Acaryochloris sp. CCMEE 5410: one gene and its partner. The main gene of each other region encodes a partner of the protein of the gene in region 2 in a complex. Links are inferred from orthologs where the notes say so. Each region holds a gene or a part of one and is shown on either strand. Other genes may lie near its edges.

Region 1 (10,047 bases), on a different replicon or contig from region 2:
ATAGACCATGGCGCGGTGGACCTATTACCCGGCTTTTCTGAGCATAATGTATTGCTGAATCTAGTCGATACCTTGACCAAAATTAATATTGTGCTGCAATCCATAGAATCGCAGCCCTTAGACCGAAAAGCATTAATTGCTGGGCTGATGCCCTTACAAAATATTGTTAAACAAGGGGTTTTCCAGTAGTAGGCAAATGACTTGCATTGAGGCTTCAAAACTGAAGATCCGCTGATTTATTTGAGCAATAATCCCCGCTATAAGGCCAATCCCAGTCCAGTTTTTCCCTGTTATTTCCCAGGGAGGGAGAACTAGACGTCCAGACAGCCCCCCTGGGCGGTAAAATGAATTGCCGATTGTTCTTCCCATGCCGAAAATCGATGATTTCCAGTAATGACTTCCGCACAGGTGTGTCAATTGAGCTTGATGGCTCAGTCTGGCGAGTTGTAGAGTTTCTCCATGTCAAACCTGGTAAAGGCTCTGCATTCGTGCGAACAAAATTAAAGAATGTCCAAAGTGGCAGTGTCGTAGAACGGACATTCCGAGCGGGAGAAACCGTTCCCCAAGCCAATTTAGAAAAGCGGGTCATGCAGCACACCTATAAAGATGGTGACCAATTTGTGTTCATGGATATGGAAAGCTATGAAGAAGCTAGCCTGAGCCAAGAGCAAATTGGCACTCGCGTGAAATACTTGAAAGAAGGCATGGAAGTCAATGTCATCCAATGGGGAGAGCAAGTTTTAGAGGTTGAGTTGCCAACATCAGTCGTTTTGGAAGTCACCCAAACCGATCCAGGTGTGAAAGGTGACACAGCAACGGGGGGGAGCAAGCCAGCTATTGTGGAAACAGGAGCGCAGGTGATGGTCCCTTTATTTATTTCTGAAGGAGAAAGAATTAAAGTGGATACCCGCAACGACTCCTATCTAGGCCGAGAGTAAGGAGTAACATCAACGGTGGAATTTGATCTCAACCAACTCCGTGAACTATTAGCAATTCTCAATCAAACGGATATTGATGAGCTAAGCCTTAAAAGTAATGATTTTGAGCTGACTATCCATAAGACAAACCAAACTACAGCGACGGTCTCCTCTGCGACCGCACAGCCAATGGTTATGGATGCCGCTGCACTAGAAGCTGCAGTTCCAGACTCTTCTCCCCCTTCTGCACCTGATAAGAAATGGGTCGATGTGATTTCTCCGATGGTAGGTACGTTTTATCGTTCCCCCGCGCCCGATGAGCCGCCTTTTGTAGAAGTTGGGGATGCCGCCCGACGTGGGCAAACCATCTGCATTATCGAAGCAATGAAGTTAATGAATGAGCTAGAAGCTGAGGTGAATGGCGAAATCGTTGAGATTCTCGTAGAAAACGGAGAACCTATTGAATTTGGTCAAACCCTCATGCGCATTAACCCTTCGAGCTAGCCGTTATCATCCTAGCTAGCCATTATCTTCGAAACCCACAGATGAGGAGGCAATACTGCCATCCGGCATAATCGTATCTTGCAAGATGGCATCGGTTAGATCGATGTGCTCTAAGTTAGCACCTAAAAAATCAGCACCGCTCAGGTTCGCGCCTTTAAAATTCGCGTTCTGTAGATCTGCATCTCTAAAATTGACCCCACTCAGATCGCTGTAATTTAATGAGGCTCGTTGCAAGTTAGCCTTCGATAGACAGGCTCCGACTAAGATGGCGCCACTCAAGAGGGAATTACTCAAGTTGCTTTTGGTTAGGTCTGCCCCTGTCAGATTAGCCCCAATGAGTTTAGCGGCGGACAGATTGGCGGCGGATAAGTTCGCACACAATAGATCGATCCCATGAAGGGCCGCATGGCTTAAATTGGTATCTCGTAAAACAATATGATCGAGCTGAGCTAGGCTTAAATCCTGCTTTGATAAATTCGATTTACTAAAATCTCGTTCGCCATTGGCATAGCGCTTTAATAGTTCTTCAACGGTCATAGCCTAAGTATCGCCTTCCCACCGATGCTTTTATTGTGCCAGGGGTTGGGACTCACCAAATGAGTTTATGCTGATTTTTGGTAAAATGGGTGCGATCGCAAACCACAACACCCAAATTATGCATTCCCTATTCCATGGCCATATCTTGGGTCTTATCTCCAGATACTCTTCGGGAATACATACAGTTGGGACTGTTGGCTCAAATGACGCTCAGCGGGTCCAGCCAGCGCAAGATCGCTTTTTCAAGGTGGTTGACATCCTTATATAGCTCTTGACGAAACCATTGCCCAACCGCATCTAAAGGAGTAAACGTGTCTCCGGGCTGCCAACGAACATCTTGCCCTAGGGGCGTCAGATGATTGCCTGCGAGTCGCTGAATGGAAATCATGCCAGGGAAACGCTGTTCTAACAACCCGGATAATCTCAAGGTTTGATCTAGGGTGTCATTAGAAAACTTGACCAGTAAGTTCCTAGGAACTTGGTAGTGTCGTTCCACTAAACGGTTGGTTTGAGTGGGATTGGGCGAAAATTCAATCGGCACTGCGGGGGTAATCAAGTCAGCGAAGGGAATGGCCTTATCAATTGGGGCGTTGTTAAAGGAAATCAAGATATTCCCAGCTCGCTTAACCTCAAACAAACTGCCAATCAGGAGGTGGAGTTTGCAGCCCATACTATGACCGATACCATAGATGGGTAGAAACTGGGGCAATCGTGCAGTTCTTTGTAGACGGTCAACCGTATCTTCAAATTGATGGAGCGCTTCTTCCGCAATACCGGCATGGTCAACCGAGGTGAGGAAGGGAGTAGCAATGACGGCATATCCTTGATTGGCGAGCCCTTCCAGAAGTCTCCGGTAGGTTGCTTGCGGAGCAGTAGCGACAAAAGCCCCCCCCAAAAAATGAATTAGGGCGATGGGTTGGGGAGGAATAAGAATCAAGTTATTAGCTATTTCTTGCCAGTTCATTCTGGATGTTCTTTTGGATGTAAATCTGAAGGTGGACGATCGCTGCTCCACGCCCACCACGCCTGCCCGCACTGACATTGGTAGAACTCTTGCCACTTACGCATATAGGTTTCGGTAATGACCGGAGCCCGACGGTTAATCCACACAGCCTGAGCTTCTGAACAGGTCGCCCGACAACTTGGACAGCCAAAATGATGGGCATGGGTCGCGGTCTTGGTCCAGTTGGGTGGAGTTGGATCAAAAGCGTTCATAACCGTATTGTAAGAGGATCCAGATTAGATGTGTTTAGAGGCAACACCATGGGAGAAGGTAGGCGTATAACACTATTGCACGAGTCTCCAACGAATACATAAATCTCCAATGAATAACAGGCAGCCATAATATTTTTGCTGGGTGGGCTGCAACCTTCAGTCAAACCTGGACAGTGCTGGCTTAACAGCACAAGCGATCAGCACATATAAAGTATTCAGACCTAGACCACCAATATTTGAACATCAGCCCGTAGCTAGCATCTTGATTGTGTCACCTTGTCCAAATCATAAAAAGCGATCTAGATTTCCTAGATCGCTTCCGAAAACTGTGATTGGAGTTGGGAACGAGCCGTAGCCCCGATTGTATCGCGACACAGATGTACAATCTGGAATTGCCATCGGGAACCAGAATGGCTCTCCCATCTCACAGATCAGAAACTACACACCACCCTGAATATTAAAAGCAGGTTTTGTGAGTCGAACTTTGTAATTACCACCAGCAGGCACTGTTAAGAGTTGAGCTTTAAACGTGACAGACTGTCCTGCAGATAGAGTGGAAGGAGCAGGAACAGCGCTTCCAGTTTGTACCAGCTTGCCAGTACCATCAACAACTTCAAAATTGACGCTAGATACCGTCACTGATTTCTTATTTCCATTTGTCAGGGTCCCCTGAACTTCAGACGAACCATTCAAACGAATAATAGGAACAAGGCGAAGATTAGACACCCGTAAATTCTTACTGAGTTGTTTTGCTAGAACTTGCGGATCCACATCGCTCTCTTCAAAGGAAGAAGTGGCGGAGTCAGCAGATTCCTCAGTCTCTGGTGGGCTGTTGAGGTTCATCAACCTCTGCCAATAATTTTGGAAACGGGACTGCTCAGAGGCACTCCCCCCAATTTGAATTACGTCTCCTGCTGATTGGGTATGCCCTGGCAGTGTGGCGACCAATGCGGTAGACGTCATAACAGAACCAATCAGAAGGCGCGTCAACCAGCGCCGAGAAGATGTCAACATTATTTATTTCACTCTCTCAACCAACATCTAGGAAAAACTTATCAATACTTGACTCAAATCCTATCTCAGGAATGTTTGAGAATCTGTCTGGGGTTAGTATGCCCTGCTCTGCATGCGAAGTAGACAGGACGTTTAACCACCGTAGTTCCAAGGCGTATCTTTCATCCATAGGGGTTGTCCATCACGATGCTGGCCCGCAGCAATCACTTCTCCCATAAAAATAGAATGATCGCCTTCTTCTAAACTGCCTTGGACACGACATTCTACAAAGCCTAAGGCACTGGCAATAATCGGGCAACCAGTTTCTTCACCCAGGTAAAACTCCACATCACCAAATTTATCGCCGATTCTTTGTTGAGGCTTAAAAAAGGTCTCTGCTAAGTCTTGTTGTGACACTTCTAGAAAGCTAACGGCAAAGACTTGACTCGCCTTGATCATGGCGTGGGAGCGAGAATCTTGGCGCACCCCAATCACAATCAGCGGAGGCTTAAAGGAGGCTTGGGTCATCCAGCTTAGGGTAAATCCGTTGACGTCATCTCCTTCTTTGACGCCACAAATATTGAGGGGATGGGGAATGTTGCGGAGCAACGTGCGTTTGGCTTTTTCGTCTAACAAGGGTGCGGTATCCTTATACATCTCTTCAACTATGTCTCTCACTTTAGCAAGGGATATAGGCGCAAGTTCAACCTATGGTGATAAACGCATAAAAACCACTTATATGTCCGATTGGCAATGGATACCCACTCATACAGTCACCCCGATTGCCCCCCAGACACTACATATCTGGCGACTCCCTTTAAGGTCAGAGGGGACCAATCATTGGTGGGACTTACTTTCTAGGGATGAACAACAGCGAGCCCAACGGTTTGTGCGATCGCAAGATCAAGACAAGTATGTACAGGTGCGAGGAACCCTACGATGCTTATTGGGCCAATATTTGCACATACCCGGTCAAACCCTGTGCTTCGATTATGGAGACTATGGCAAGCCCCAACTCATATCGTCTTGCAATTCCTTAAATCTGCAATTTAACGTTTCTCATTCCCATGAGTTAGCGGTGATTGCTGTTACTCAGACAACAGCAGTGGGTATTGATATTGAACAGGTGAACCCACAGGCTAGATATATAGATATCAGCCAACGTTTCTTTGCGACAGCAGAACACGAGACTCTCTTGCAACAGCCTGTAGAGGAGCAATGCCGTACTTTTTTTCAACTGTGGACTCGGAAGGAGGCTTGTGTGAAGGCGATGGGTGGCAGCATTGCCCATGCGCTCGATCAAATTAATGTGGCTCAGGGATTACATCAAGCCAGCATTGCCATTGAGATGCAGGAGGAGCCCCATGAACTCTTTCTGCACAACCTATTCCCAGATCCTAACTTTGCCGGAGCCGTAGCAACCCAAGCGCCCTTGCAACATCTACACCTATGGCAGTGGGCCTCTATCAGTTCAGACTAAATAATTTGCCTGGGACATTAATTGGAATCTCTGACAAGCAAAGACTAAGATAAATTAAAGATATGTTACGATTTTTAATATAAAGAGTACAATTCAAGTCTGCTAAGCCCCTTATACAGACATCTGAGTTTACAGAGCGTAATCTTTTTGACTGTTGTAAGTGTTTGGATACGGTATTGTACGTTTGACTTGCTAAACGGGATTGCCTTTGTAGTGGGACAGATGAGGATTCATTTCTTACCAATCCGCACGCCATCCTAGATGCCTTTGTCTAAACTTGAGAGACGCCCCATGAGAACCAAAGAAATTGCCAAAGATTCCGTGCGCTCTTACTTGCGAGAGATTGGGCGTGTTCCTCTCTTAACCCATGAAGAAGAGGTAACGTTTGGTAAGCAGGTCCAAGATCTGATTAAGTTGCAAGCGATTCGCGATGAATTAGCGGAGCAACTAGAGCGTCAACCGAATGATGCAGAGTGGTCGGTGGCTGCCCAGCTCTCAGAAGCTGAACTACAAAAGGCTTTACATGAAGGGGAAGCGGCTAAGCGGAAGATGGTGGAAGCCAATCTACGCTTAGTGGTTTCTGTCGCTAAGAAATACATCAAGCGCAATGTAGACCTGTTGGATCTGATCCAAGAGGGTACGATTGGCATGCAACGTGGCGTTGAGAAATTCGACCCAACCAAAGGGTATCGCTTCTCGACCTATGCCTACTGGTGGATTCGGCAGGCAATCACCCGTGCGATCGCAGAAAAAGGACGGACAATTCGACTCCCGATCCACATCACGGAAAAGCTCAACAAAATTAAGAAGACGCAACGGCAGCTTTCCCAAAAGCTGGGCCGAGCCGCAACGATTAGCGAATTAGCCACGGCCTTAGACTTAACCACAAAGCAAGTCCGAGAATATTTGGAACGCGCTCGCCAGCCGTTATCCCTGGATGTTCGGGTTGGGGATAATCAGGATACGGAGCTGGGCGAACTGATCGAAGATCCATCTGAATCTCCTGAGAACTTTACCCTCCAAGCTTCTCTGCGAGGAGATTTGGAACGGCTAATGGCAGATCTGACGGACCAGCAACAACAGGTTCTCCATCTCCGTTTTGGTTTGGATGATGGTCAACCCCTGACCTTAGCTAAAATTGGCGATCGCTTAAGCATCAGCCGAGAACGAGTTCGACAGATTGAGCGAGAAGCTTTAAGTAAGCTGCGAAAGCGTAAAGCCGATATTTCTGAGTATCTAGCCAGCTAAAAGCCTATACCTAATCTGTGTGTGCCAAAATTTCTAGGCACACACACCATTCCCCCCATCCTTCTTGAACAATCCAGGAGGAGTGATTTGAATAGACCTCTTGCATAATTGAGCTAACAAGATGATAGAGAACTACAAATCCAGGCCAAGCTTTTTAAGGACTTCACTTTTGAAGAGATTTATTTCTTGTTCTGCTTCTTCAAGAGAGTTAGTGCCATGCTTTTTACACACTGACTGCCTCCATGTATAGCGATCGATAATACCATCGAATTCTGGATCGATTTTCATTGGCAGCCTGATACGCCAAAGTTTGTTGCTTAGTACCCTCCAATCAGGATTAAGAAGTTTGGGTAAGAGTTCTTGAAGTTCTTGTTCAGAGATCTCAAAAGGTTCCCAAGCAAAAAAAGGTCGATTCAGATTACCCCCTGCCCACCCTCGCTGAAGCAGGGTATTCAGAATATGCCGTGGAGGAAAAACGTTGCAAGCTGTTAAGTCTGGCAGTTCATAGAGAAAAATGCTTAAAGCCTCTGCTCGATCAGCATTCAAACTCCCCGCTTCTTGTCTCGAATATTGGATAATTCTTTCCATTCAAATTGAAAAGAGAAACTTTATCATTCCATCAGCATCTTAGAAGCTTTTAACCTTGAATGTTAATAGATAGGCTCCAAAGATTGTCTTCATCACAAACTTTTGGCATGACAATGTGATGTATGAGGTCAATGGTGTACGTCACCCAATAGTTCTCGTCTTGCGGTTGCAAGATCTGGCAATTTTGAATAAGCAGGATATTTTTCACAAAGGCATTGAAGGTTGTACAGTACCTGCTGTTCAATATTATCGGAAACAGAGAAGTCGTCTGATTCAGAAAACCTTCGCAACATAGAATCCAGGACGACAAATTCAGATGTTGTTAAATGTAGGTCAATATGTGTGTTGTCGAACGATAGCAAGGGGGTGTCAATAGACAGACGAAGTGCATTAGCCCAGTGTCTGAGCATATCATTTGCTTCTCGGTTACCCCATTCTGTAGTTGAGTAATACCGCAATCGCATCACACACCGACGTAGTTCTTCAAGAAATCTGTCGTTGTAGTGTGCAACCATATATTTTGCCCAGTCTGCATTATCAGCATCTCCGTTAGCTAGTTGCACAAGGAAGTCAGCAAATATCAATCGTGCTTTTGTATCTCGACTCATCTGATTCCAAGTGCTCAGCTATATTGAACAACAGTACGGCCATCAAGGGCGTTAAACACCATCCGAGCATTACATTGCTTTAGTGTGACGATACTACGCTTCCTGCCCTTGAATGATACCTAGTGCCTGCTTCAATGCTTTATCCGTATTATTTTCCCAATCTGGATCCGAGATTTTAATGGTTATTTCGGGTGATCGTGTTCTCAGTTCCTGATAGACTGCATCAACGGCGGGAGTACCCTTAAGCTCCCATAACAGTGCAATAAGCTGCTGCTTATCTAGAGAAGTTAGGTCTAAGTGAGTCATAACTCATAGTCTCCGTTAGGAAGAATGCAAATAACAGAATTCTCCGAGACTTCGTAGCGGCCAACATAAACATAGAGGTTGTTATCTGAAGCCAGTTCCACGAAAGCAATGAATGAGGACAATAGAACAACCCGTCGAACAATGCGATAGAACGCCAGAAGTTGTTCGCTAGTTGGATCCATTTAATTCGTTACCTCATTATTTATGTCTATCTCTCATTATTCCTGGAGAATGTAAGTGAATGAATAAATCATGACACATTCGTTGGTGAAGTTATTCGTCATCCCAACTCTCAAAATTTTGATTCTTTAATTGTTCAGCGGTGAGAGTATTTATCGCTCGTGGAACATAACATTGATACGCACCACCCATGAATGCAGGGCACTGGTCTGTTAGCAGGATCTAGCTATAATGCTTCCGACGCAACCTAATGTAGATCAATGGAATGCCCATATTGTCTAAGCGAGAAGATCCTAAAGCGCGGCTTTGATAGCCTGCAAGATGGGACATTAGTCCAGCGATATCAGTGTAAGGATTGCAATCGGCGTTTCAACGAACGCACGGGTACCCCAATGGCTCGCTTACGCACCGCTAGTTCAGTAGTGAGCTATGCCATCAAAGCTCGCACCGAAGGGATGGGTATTCGTGCTGCAGGTCGAACTTTCGGTAAATCTCATACCACCATTATGCGTTGGGAAAAACGCCTAGCAGACCAAGCACAGAACTGGTCACCTCCCGCACCAGCAGCCTCTGATGTGACGGTAGAAGGGGATGAAGTTTACACGCGTGTAGGCAAAAATCTTCCCCCCCAGCCAATCCCAGGGCTGGACCATCCATTTCCTTGAACGCGAAAGCCGCTATTGGTTGACAGCACAAGCTGGCCTCAAGGATGCACAACTTTTGCAAATGGCGTTTACTCAGCTTGGGAGTGGGTCAAAGCCTGTGATGGGATTCGATGGTTTACCGATGGTGAGAGGCGTTATGGACAAGAACTTTGGAAGCTCGCCAATGTCTATCTCAATGGTGAGGAGTGTCATCCTGACTATGGGCATCGCAAGGTTTGGCGAGAGGGGTTAGAAGTCGCGATGAAAGTTAAAGGGTCTCAGGGGAATCGGCGAGTAGAGTGGGTGAAAGCAGAGCATCCCTTTACCGCTATCAGTCTAGGGTCTGAGGTCCATGCCAATCATAATGAGGCTCACAATGCTGCCTTGAGGAGACGATGTAGTGCTTATCGAAGACGGCAGAATCTCTACGCTAAGAAGCGGTCGGGGTTACAGCGAGTGCTAGATGTACAACGCCTGATTCATAACTGGGTTAGACCCCATTGGGGGCTCAGTAAGCAGACCACACCAGCAATGGAGATGGGATTTTGTTCTCGTCCGTTGAGCACACTAGAACTCCTCACCAATAAAGGGTTTAGGTATGTGCCCTGTTAGTAGACCAGTGCCGAATGCAGCCTCTTTAAATGCTCTCGCTTCAACCCAAGTAACTCCGCCTGCTATATCACCTCTTAAGTGAATATATACAACCGTTTTAGGCTTCAACAATAAAATTTTTCGTGGGGCTAATTCCGAAATAACTTTTTCAAAGCATTTACCTACAGAAAAGAAATCTCCCATTAGCATTCGAGGGTGTTTTAAACCTGCACAGC
Region 2 (10,249 bases):
TTGGCCATGCTAACCCTGCCGGATACATCGGTGTTGAAAAATCCTTCATGGGTCAAACCTGCGATCGCACCTTTGAAACTCGCCCTCAATCCCATAGCTGCATTTGCCAAAGCCTTGTTCACTGCGCCCCCAATCTTCAACCCGTTTTTTCAATTCATTCGCCAGCCCAAGATTATTCGCTCCTGGGTCAGGAAAGCCTATATCGATACCACGTCCGTTGAGGATGATCTCGTCGATATCCTTTCCAGTCCGGCTTATGATCAGGGGGCCGCAGATGCCCTCCGAGCCATGGTCAACACTATGTCCAAGCCCCAAGTCCCTCAACATTCGGCCAAGGAGATGCTGCCTCAATTAACGATTCCGATTCTGTTGGTGTGGGGGCAGCAAGATGTCATGATCCCACCCAAATTGGGACCGCTCTTTGCCCGCTGCAATCCTCGAATCCAGCTAGTCGAATTAGCCCATGCGGGCCATTGTCCCCATGACGAATGTCCAGACCGACTTAACCCTATTCTTATAGACTGGCTTGCCGCTCACTTCCCTATCCAGCAGCCACAGCCAGAACAGTTGCACTGCGCCTAGATTTGATCGCATAATCAGGCCATTACACCACCCCAAGCTGGGGCTGAATCAAACCATGAAACATACACTGTCCGTCTTAGTTGAAGACGAAGCTGGCGTTCTCACTCGCATCGCCGGACTTTTTGCCCGACGAGGATTTAACATCGAAAGTTTAGCCGTTGGACCTGCCGAGCAAATTGGGGTCTCTCGCATTACGATGGTCGTTCCCGGTGATAATCGCAGCATTGAGCAGCTCACCAAGCAGCTCTATAAGCTAATCAATGTTCTTAAGGTTCAGGATATTACTGAAGTCCCCTGTGTGGAGCGGGAGCTGATGTTGATTAAAGTAAATGCCGCGGCGTCTCTACGCTCTGAGATTGTGGAAATTGTCCAAATCTTTCGTGCCAAAGTGGTGGATGTTTCTGAGGACGCTCTCACCATCGAGGTCTCAGGTGACCCAGGCAAGATGGTGGCAATTGTGCAAATGCTGAATAAGTTTGGCATTCAAGAAATTGCCCGAACTGGCAAGATTGCCTTAACCCGAGAATCACGCGTCAATACTGAATATCTGAAATCTTTAGCAGCCAAGGTTTAGCAACTCAAAGATCTGCCAGCCTCAAAGGATTCAAGAGCAGTCTTAATAACTGCCGTCGTCATTCTCTGGTCCACCTGAACCCGGGCCTGGGTACTTGGGTAAATCCAGAGGCTTATAGTCTACATAATCATCATTGCCGTTCTGGCCGTAAGCATCGTCTGAACCGCTATCGCCAGCAGCATTGGCTGAATAGCCGTTCGCACCTGTGTCATCAGCATCTGTGTTTTTACGTCGACGGTTTCTCATGGCTTTGACCGCTGATGAGTAATCATCGGGAGTATAGTCTTGATCTTCCAGCTCTCCCGTTAATTGCAAAGGACGACGACGGCGAGGTCGCTCTTCTGATGAAGGTTCGGGCGGGGCATAAGACGTTGACGAAGAATAACCTTGGTCATAACCATAGCTAGCCTGATCCTGACCATAGCTATCTTGGGAATAGCTGTTGCTGCCTTGCTCATAGTCATCATAGGCAGCAGCCCGTCGCCTAGACCGCCGGCTGGGCGAATCATCATAGTCATTCCCATAGGCATATTCATCCCGTCTTGACCGACGGTCCCCTTCCCCTCGAATGCGACGAGGTCGAGCAGGCATATCGTCTTCAAACTCCAGTTGAGCTTCAGACCGCATACGGCTAGAGCGCTGAGGGCGTTTAGGGCGATAGTCGTCGTCTCGATCCCGAGGTCCGCCTCGCTCTCGAGGCTGTCTCATGGGGCCATTATTGGGCAGACGGTTCTGGATATTCTCAATCATCAGCGCCACTAACATCCCCACTACAATCATCTGCTGCAGGGACAGGGTAAATTCCATACCCAAGTGGGCCAAGAGGATAACACCCGCTAGTAAGCCGAGAAAGGCATAGACATTATCGGAATCTCGACGGTAGCCCGGCTTGATTTTATCCAAAAAGAATAATGCGATCGCACCGACGATCAAAATAACTCCAACAATAAGTGGAACAGGAGTACCGAAATTCACTTGGGATGTCTCTCTGGGTGACGACTGATAGCCAAGGTCCGCATACTCAATCAGTAATGGAACGAAGGAGAACGGCTAGGTTGGCTGTAGGGAAGCAAATTGTAATTTAACCGATACAACCCCACCTGGATCAAACTCTATGCTAGCGAGTTATGGGTCCAAATGGGATGAGCGGGGTATCTCAGTTTCTTTATACAGTTGAAATCTCACCCAGCAAGTAGGGGGGAAGTGACAAAAAGGAATGATGAGGACGCTGCGGCATATCAACCTATAAAAACGAAGCACGGCTGAACAGTATTTCCAGCCGTGCTTTAAGAAAACATATTTTAAGATATTTTGCCCCAAATGGCATTAATAGTGAAGCTACCAAAACGCTGAGGTGATTATTGCGCTAGAGGTGGACTGAGGTAGCCCACGCTAGAGATCAACAATCACCCTAAAAACCTAGCGTCGTACAATCTTATCTTTTTGGCTAAAGAAGATGAATCCACCGCCGAGTAGACCCAACACGATGGCTCCAAAAAGAATGCTATAAAAGAAACCCTGTAAAGAGGGGGTAATGGTCATTAACATGGAAGTCATATTTTTTTGATATTACGACAGCATCTCTAATCTTAAAGGTTTGTAAGGATATTGAGAAGTCTTCCTTAACGGCAACTTAGACATAGCCCCCATACCAACCTTGTATTCACATCACTTTTTTGCGCCTCGCCAGCTGCATAGTGAGCTGCCCCTCTCCAGCTCAAGTCAGCTTCAAACGACTGCTGCTGCTATGCCAACCCTAGACAACGCGCTACACTGAAACATATCAGGGTACTGGGTTGGACACCATTTTATGACCATAGAGACACTACTTATTTGGGGCCTCAGCTTTTGCCTAGGGCTGTTTATCTTTCTCTTTATTTTCAGAATTATCCTCACTTGGTATCCCCAAGTGGATCTCAATCAGATGCCGATTGCCTTGGCGACCTGGCCAACGGAACCCTTTTTGATCCCCACCCGTAAACTGATTCCACCCATGGGAGGGGTCGATATCACACCTATTATTTGGGTCGGTATCACGAGTCTGCTTCGGGAGGTCCTCCTCGGGCAGCAAGGTCTACTGAGAATGTTGTTCTAGGCTGCTTTTGTCCATCTCACCTTATTGAGGTGGAAGAAAGTCAGAGTCGATGTAAGCAATCCACCTAGCAGCCACATCAAGACCATCATTGCAATCCCATCACTTCTTGAATGAAATTGGTATACACCTCACCTTGAATAAATTCTGGAGTGTCTAGAATTTTTTGATGAAAGCCAATAGTGGTGGGCAATCCAGTAATTGCACATTCTTGCAGGGCGCGTTTCATCCGTGCGATCGCAGTCGGTCGATCTCGTCCCCAAACAATGAGTTTGCCAATCAGCGAATCATAATAAGGGGGAATCTCATAATCCGTATACACATGAGAATCAACCCGCACCCCAGGCCCACCAGGGGGTAGATAGCCATTGATACGTCCTGGGTGGGGGCGGAAATTATGGTCAGGATCTTCGGCATTGATGCGGCACTCGATGGCATGGCCCGTTAGCTTCACCTGATCTTGGGTCACACTTAGTTTTTCACCCTGGGCAATGCGGATCTGCTCCGCAATCAAATCTAAGCCCGTTGTTACTTCCGTCACCGGATGTTCCACCTGGATTCGGGTATTCATCTCCATAAAATAGAACTCTCCTGTCGAAGACAGCAGGAACTCAACGGTGCCGGCACCGACATAGCCAATCGATTGAGCTGCCCGGACAGCGGCGGAACCCATTTTTTCTCTTAGCTCTGGGCTTAGGGCTGGGCTGGGGGATTCTTCCAGTAACTTTTGGTGCCGTCGCTGGATCGAGCAGTCCCGCTCGCCCAAATGAACCACATTGCCATAGCTGTCAGCAAAAATCTGAAATTCAATATGACGAGGGTTTTCGATAAATTTTTCAATATAGACCCCAGGATTACCAAAGGCAGCCTCTGCTTCGCCTTGGGCCGCTAAATAGAGCTTGCCTAAGTTTTCAGGTTCCCGCACTAAGCGCATCCCTCGACCACCGCCCCCGGCCGTGGCTTTGACCATAACCGGATAGCCCATATCATCCGCAATTTTTTTAGCCGTCGCTTCATCCGGTACCAGGCCATCGCTTCCTGGGACGGTAGGAACCCCAGCCTTTTGCATCGTTTCTTTGGCCGTAGACTTATCTCCCATCGCCCTCATGGCTTCGGGGGTAGGACCAATAAAGTGAATCTTATGATCGGCACAGATCTCGGCAAAGCGGGCATTTTCGGCCAGGAAACCATATCCCGGATGAATGGCCGTCGCATTCCGCGTTAAGGCAGCCGAAATAATATTGGGAATATTGAGGTAACTCTTACTGCTGGCGGGTTCTCCAATGCAGACTGCTTCATCTGCCAACTGCACATTGAGAGATTGCTGATCCACGGTGGAATGAACGGCAACAGTGGAAATTCCCATCTCTCCACAGGTTCGGAGTATCCTCAAGGCAATCTCGCCCCGATTCGCAATTAAAATCTTAGAAAAACGCATGTTTTAACAGGAGCGTAACGCTCAATAACCTTCTCGCAATGACCCAGGACGAACCTGCTACACGCCCCAAGTCTGAACCCCTAAGGAGCTGCGTGAAGCGAAATCCCACCACACATTCGTCCAGTAGCGGTAAGCAGTGTCAAAAGTAAAATCCAGAGCTATCGTATCATGCAGATGCAGCCAAGATTCCTCTTGTCATTTTAGGAATGAGGGGTAGGGCAAATACATGAGGATAGCCTTTCCTACCTCAGCCATCAACGTTCATTTAAGTCGCTGCTATTCTGCAGCCGTGGGATCAAGGATGACCGGTCGAGAGAGCTCCGCATCGGGATCCGGGGCATAGGTTTCAGCCGGTGGCGGTGCTGCCGGTGGAGCCTGCTGCTGAACTGGAACGGGTTCCTGTTCATATCGAGGTTCGGGCTCATAGCGGGGTTCAGGCTCATACCGAGGCTCTTCTCGTCGCCGTCGAGACGCATAAATTGCATCCCGTTCAGCAGCCCACGCAGCAATCTTATCCTGCGCCTCGTAATAGAGGGCTCGACCGTACCCAATCTGGGAGGCCGTTGCGATCGCATCAGACAAACGTCCATTTCGCGCTAGGGCATTGGCTTCGCTCAGAATGGGGCGGTCTTCCACGGATTGAATTTCAGCAACCCAGGTATAGATATCGTCTTGGGCTTCTCGATGGAGGGATCGTCCTGATTCAATTTGTTCAGCGGTTTTAATTGCGTCATTGAGCTTGCCAGCCTTAGCAAGCTTACGAGCTTCATCTAGAATCGGCTGATCTTCCACCTTCTCAATAGAGCCTTCCCATTCTTGCATCAGGGTTTGGGCTTCATCCCGTAACGGATTGCCAAACTCTACTTTCCGTGCCTCTACAATGGCCGCTTGGAACCCTGCCGTCGTATTTTGGGTGGCAAATTGACGAGCCCGAGCCAAGACCTGACGATCTTGGAAGGTATTGATCTGTTGATTCCATTGGGCAATCAAGGTTTGGGCCTGAATTCGACCCGGTTTCTCTGTACCAATCAGGGCCGCATGATCCATGGCCAACTGATAGGTATGAACGTTATCAATATTGGCGAAGAATTTCGCCAAATGGAGCTGGCCAGTATTTTGAATTTTTTGTTCCCAGGCTTCAACGCGATCGCGATTTTTTTCAAACAAGTCACTCTTGCGATCAATCTGCTCCGCTAAGGTCCAAGCATGGATATAGCTGTAGAAGTCATCCTCCTCCACTGTTGCTTCAGCCCGACTGAGCTGCACTAATGTCGTTGCGTTCTTAGCCGCTTTAGTATTGGGTGGAATCCGTTGAGCAGCCGCAATGGCTTCTTGGAACTGGCCATACTCTTGGTGCTCTTCTGACAAGTCCAGAAGCTTCTGACTCCACTTTTCAATATTTTGTTGGACTTCTTCTTTAGCAAGGCGCTTGGGATCAATTTTGCTGGCCAGCTGAATCGCTTCCGATAAGTCTTTAGCGCGACCATAGGCAGCGATATCTTGCGCTTTATAAAGATCTTGAAAGGCTTTTTTCTCAATCGCCATATCCCCCAGGATCTTATCGGCTTGATCGGACCAATAGCCATCTCCCAGTTGGACTAGAGACCGAACCTGTAGAGCCGCCTGGGTCCAATCCTGCTTCTTAATGGCTGTTCGAGCATTCTCTAGGGATTCTTCTCCCGCGTCCCAATTCGCTTCCCAACGTTTGATCAGGCGTTTGGACTCAGGTTGAATGCTACTTGCCTCTGGCACTTCTTTCGCCAGACTAATGGCTTCTTTGAGATTACCTTTGGAGATTTCTCGCCGCGCCAACCCTAAAATCGAACGAGACCATTCGTCAGATAGCAGAGATACCCGGGGATAGAGAGGATGTTCCTCATCCCATTTATCCGCAATGGCTAGGGCCGCTTTAATATCTTTAACCGTCCCTTTACGAGCAAGCTTGTCAGCACACTCCAACTGCTCTGCCTCAGAGAGGGTAGCGGCAATCTGCTTGCAATTAGGTGTTGGCGGTAAACTGGATAACCATTGCATGGCAGTCATGCCGGTCACCCAGGACACAACAATGGTGATCAACCAGGGCCACCCTTTAAAGGTCACAATCTTACCCAAGACGTTTTGGACCTTCTGAATTTTGGGGTTTTGTCCAGGGTCAGGCAGCTCAGATCCTTGTCCAGGCTCTAAAGCGGGAGGGTTACTGTCGGCAGGTTGGTTACTCGTCATATCCTAAGGATTAAAGCAGAAAATCACACAAAGACTGGCTCAGTATTATTCACACATCATTTGATGTATCCCGCACATCCTCTGTAAAGAGGTCTAGCGGAAATAAGCCTCATGTAGATAATAGGCTAGAAAACTGAGAATTGACAGTTCATCAAAAATAGCCCATCTCTCCAAGGATTAATAATGGCTGCGGGAACACCTAGGTGATCCAGCGTTTTCCTTGGAGATTGGGCTATAAATATGGGTTGATGCTGTGAGGACCAAGTCGATCGCTCTAAGGACGAAGTGTTAGGCTTTGCCAGCCAGTTCAACGATTTTGCTAAAGCTGTCTGGATCCGTCGCAGCAAGTTGGGCTAGCATTTTGCGGTTGAGCTGAATATCAGCCCGCTTAAGCTGTCCCATAAATTTGCTGTAGCTAACGCCATGTTGACGAGTTGCAGCATTGATACGGGCAATCCACAGACGACGAAAATCTCTTTTACGCTTGCGGCGATCACGATAGGCGTTACGTAAGGCCTTCATCACCTGCTGATTCGCAATTCTAAACAGGCGAGAATGGGAGCCTCGGTAGCCTTTAGCAAGCTTTAATATCTTTTTGCGGCGCTTACGAGCGACGTTACCGCGTTTAACGCGAGTCATGGTCTTGGTCCTTGTTGATGATTTTTTAGGTAGGGAAAACTATTTATATAGGTATAAAGTCAAAGCCTGGCTCGGGTTCTGCCCCTAGGAGTAAGGCATCATGGCTCTAACGTTTTCTGCGTCTTGCTCGCTTACCACACATTTCTTAGAGAGGCGACTCTTACGGTCGGGACCTTTATGCTCTAACAAGTGGTTCTTGTATGCCTTGCGACGCATAAATTTGCCACTTCCGCTTCGTTTAAAGCGTTTGGCAGCGGATCGTCGGGTTTTTAGTTTGGGCATTGTTCGTCTAGAATCGCAGCATCGACACAAACTAGCATCATAGTATATGTGACAACCGATTGCCAATAGCTGTTCAAACTGTCCAAACACATAGTGTGTCACCTGAGTTGGATGGGCAGTCTGAGAGAAGAATCTTAAATTTGGGCCAAGGCTGCTGACTGACTGCAGGACGGCAATACCTATCCCTGAAGGGGGGAAGACCGATCTTAGGCAATGTCCTCTCCTCCCTACAATGGCAGTAGGCACTAGGCCCGCCTAATATTAATCCCCACTGTCCAGGAGGTTCCCCATTCATGCAACCCACAAATCATGATCAATTTACGGAAAAGGCTTGGGCTGCGATTGTACGAACCTCCGATTTGGCAAAAGAGGCCCAGCAGCAGCAGATTGAGAGTGAACATCTGCTGCAAGCCCTGGTTAAAGACGATGGTTTAGCAGGACAAATTTTTACGAAAGCAGGTACCGATGTGCAGCGAGTTCGCGATCGCACCACGGAATTTATTAATCGCCAGGCTAAGTTAACGTCCCCGAGTGAGTCAGTCTACCTAGGACGAAGTCTAGACACCCTCTTTGATCGGGCCGAAAGCTTTCGCCGCTCCCTTGGGGATGACTTCATTTCCATTGAGCACTTGGTCTTGGGCTATATCGAAGATGATCGCTTCGGCCAACCTCTCCTTCAAGGTTTGGGCATCACCGAGCAAATGCTGAAGCAAGCCGTTACAGACATCCGGGGCAGTCATAAAGTCACAGATAAGAATCCAGAAGGCAAGTATGAATCCTTAGAAAAATATGGTCGCGACCTAACAGAACTGGCGCGGGAAGGAAAGTTAGACCCGGTGATTGGCCGAGATGACGAGATTCGACGCACGATTCAAATTCTCTCCCGACGCACCAAGAATAACCCCGTCTTGATTGGGGAACCTGGGGTGGGTAAAACAGCCATTGCCGAAGGGTTAGCCCAGCGGATTGTGGCCCGAGATGTGCCGGAATCCTTGCGCGATCGCAAATTGATTGCCCTAGATATGGGGTCCCTGATTGCTGGGGCCAAATATCGGGGTGAATTCGAGGAACGACTCAAGTCCGTCCTGAAAGAAGTGACGGAGTCAGACGGGTTGATGATCTTATTTATTGATGAGATCCATACCGTCGTTGGCGCAGGGGCCAGTCAAGGTGCCATGGATGCGGGCAATCTTCTCAAACCGATGTTGGCCCGAGGGGAACTGCGCTGTATTGGAGCCACCACCCTCGATGAATACCGCAAATATATTGAAAAAGACGCGGCCCTAGAACGACGGTTCCAGCAGGTGTATATCGACCAGCCCAATATTCAAGACACCGTCTCTATCTTGCGGGGTCTAAAGGAACGCTACGAGGTTCATCACGGGGTCAAGATTTCTGATAATGCTCTGGTTGCTGCCGCTACCCTTTCTACTCGCTATATCAGCGACCGCTTTCTCCCCGACAAGGCCATTGACCTAATGGATGAAGCGGCAGCCAAACTGAAGATGGAGATTACCTCTAAACCGGAAGAGCTAGACGAAATTGATCGCAAAATCCTCCAGCTGGAAATGGAGCGTTTATCCCTAGAAAAGGAAAGCGATCGTGCCTCTCTAGAACGGCTGGAACGGATTGAGCAGGAGATTGCCAATTTACAAGAAGATCAGAAGACCCTAAATGCCCAATGGCAGTCGGAGAAACAGATCATTGATGATATCCAAACCATCAAAGAAGAGATTGACCGGGTCAATATTGAGATTCAGCAAGCCGAGCGTAACTACGACCTCAACCATGCCGCTGAACTCAAATATGGCAAACTTACCAACTTACAGCGGCAGCTAGAATCAGCTGAAACGCAACTGGCCCAGCGCCAAACCAACACCAACTCCCTCCTAAGGGAAGAGGTCACCGACGCTGATATTGCTGAAATCATCTCTAAATGGACGGGGATTCCTGTCAGTAAGCTAGTGGCCTCAGAGATGGAGAAGCTACTGCACCTAGAAGATGAGCTACATCAGCGCGTGATTGGTCAGGAAGAAGCAGTGACGGCCGTGTCTGATGCGATTCAGCGATCGCGAGCCGGTCTCGCAGATCCCAACCGCCCCATTGCCAGCTTTATCTTCTTAGGCCCCACAGGCGTCGGTAAAACAGAGCTGGGTAAGGCTTTAGCTGCCTACCTATTTGATACGGAAGATGCCATGGTCCGCATCGACATGTCGGAATATATGGAGAAGCATACGGTGGCCCGGATGATTGGAGCTCCTCCCGGCTATGTCGGCTATGACGAAGGCGGTCAACTCACCGAAGCCGTGCGTCGTCGTCCCTATGCGGTCATCCTCTTTGATGAAATTGAGAAGGCCCACCCCGATGTCTTCAATATCATGCTGCAAATCCTCGATGATGGCCGGGTGACAGATTCTCA

The links.
Region 1: the proteins of accC (region 2) and accB are in contact, whole or in part, in a solved structure (PDB 8UXZ), measured with the Escherichia coli proteins. The link is inferred for Acaryochloris sp. CCMEE 5410 from one-to-one orthologs.

What each region holds. Positions count from the first base shown.
Region 1 is NZ_AFEJ02000001.1:2,507,423-2,517,469, forward strand. What follows is about bases 1-2,687. They hold accB (acetyl-CoA carboxylase biotin carboxyl carrier protein), read left to right. Parts: upstream 1-953; coding sequence 954-1,421; downstream 1,422-2,687. Other genes in these bases: ON05_RS11300 (EAL domain-containing protein), read left to right, coding at 1-189; efp (elongation factor P), read left to right, coding at 381-938; ON05_RS11315 (pentapeptide repeat-containing protein), read right to left, coding at 1,437-1,958; ON05_RS11320 (DUF1350 family protein), read right to left, coding at 2,158-2,687. Also shown: more of ON05_RS11320, read right to left, coding at 2,688-2,922; ON05_RS11325 (hypothetical protein), read right to left, coding at 2,919-3,173; ON05_RS11330 (FxLYD domain-containing protein), read right to left, coding at 3,612-4,187; ON05_RS11335 (flavin reductase family protein), read right to left, coding at 4,320-4,802; ON05_RS11340 (4'-phosphopantetheinyl transferase superfamily protein), read left to right, coding at 4,906-5,646; ON05_RS11345 (RNA polymerase sigma factor, RpoD/SigA family), read left to right, coding at 5,938-6,894; ON05_RS11350 (hypothetical protein), read right to left, coding at 7,027-7,482; ON05_RS11355 (hypothetical protein), read right to left, coding at 7,611-8,090; ON05_RS11360 (hypothetical protein), read right to left, coding at 8,184-8,396; ON05_RS11365 (hypothetical protein), read right to left, coding at 8,393-8,578; ON05_RS11375 (hypothetical protein), read right to left, coding at 9,788-10,047. UniProt on the Escherichia coli protein: This protein is a component of the acetyl coenzyme A carboxylase complex; first, biotin carboxylase catalyzes the carboxylation of the carrier protein and then the transcarboxylase transfers the carboxyl group to form malonyl-CoA.
Region 2 is NZ_AFEJ02000002.1:2,000,169-2,010,417, forward strand. Bases 2,512-5,400 are described here. They hold accC (acetyl-CoA carboxylase biotin carboxylase subunit), read right to left. Parts: upstream 4,687-5,400; coding sequence 3,337-4,686; downstream 2,512-3,336. Other genes in these bases: ON05_RS30055 (photosystem II reaction center X protein), read right to left, coding at 2,576-2,698; ON05_RS30060 (YggT family protein), read left to right, coding at 2,967-3,251; ON05_RS30070 (hypothetical protein), read right to left, coding at 4,963-5,400. Also shown: ON05_RS30040 (alpha/beta fold hydrolase), read left to right, coding at 1-582; ilvN (acetolactate synthase small subunit), read left to right, coding at 638-1,156; ON05_RS30050 (Ycf66 family protein), read right to left, coding at 1,199-2,131; more of ON05_RS30070, read right to left, coding at 5,401-6,909; rplT (50S ribosomal protein L20), read right to left, coding at 7,198-7,548; rpmI (50S ribosomal protein L35), read right to left, coding at 7,633-7,830; ATP-dependent chaperone ClpB, read left to right, coding at 8,124-10,249. UniProt on the Escherichia coli protein: This protein is a component of the acetyl coenzyme A carboxylase complex; first, biotin carboxylase catalyzes the carboxylation of the carrier protein and then the transcarboxylase transfers the carboxyl group to form malonyl-CoA.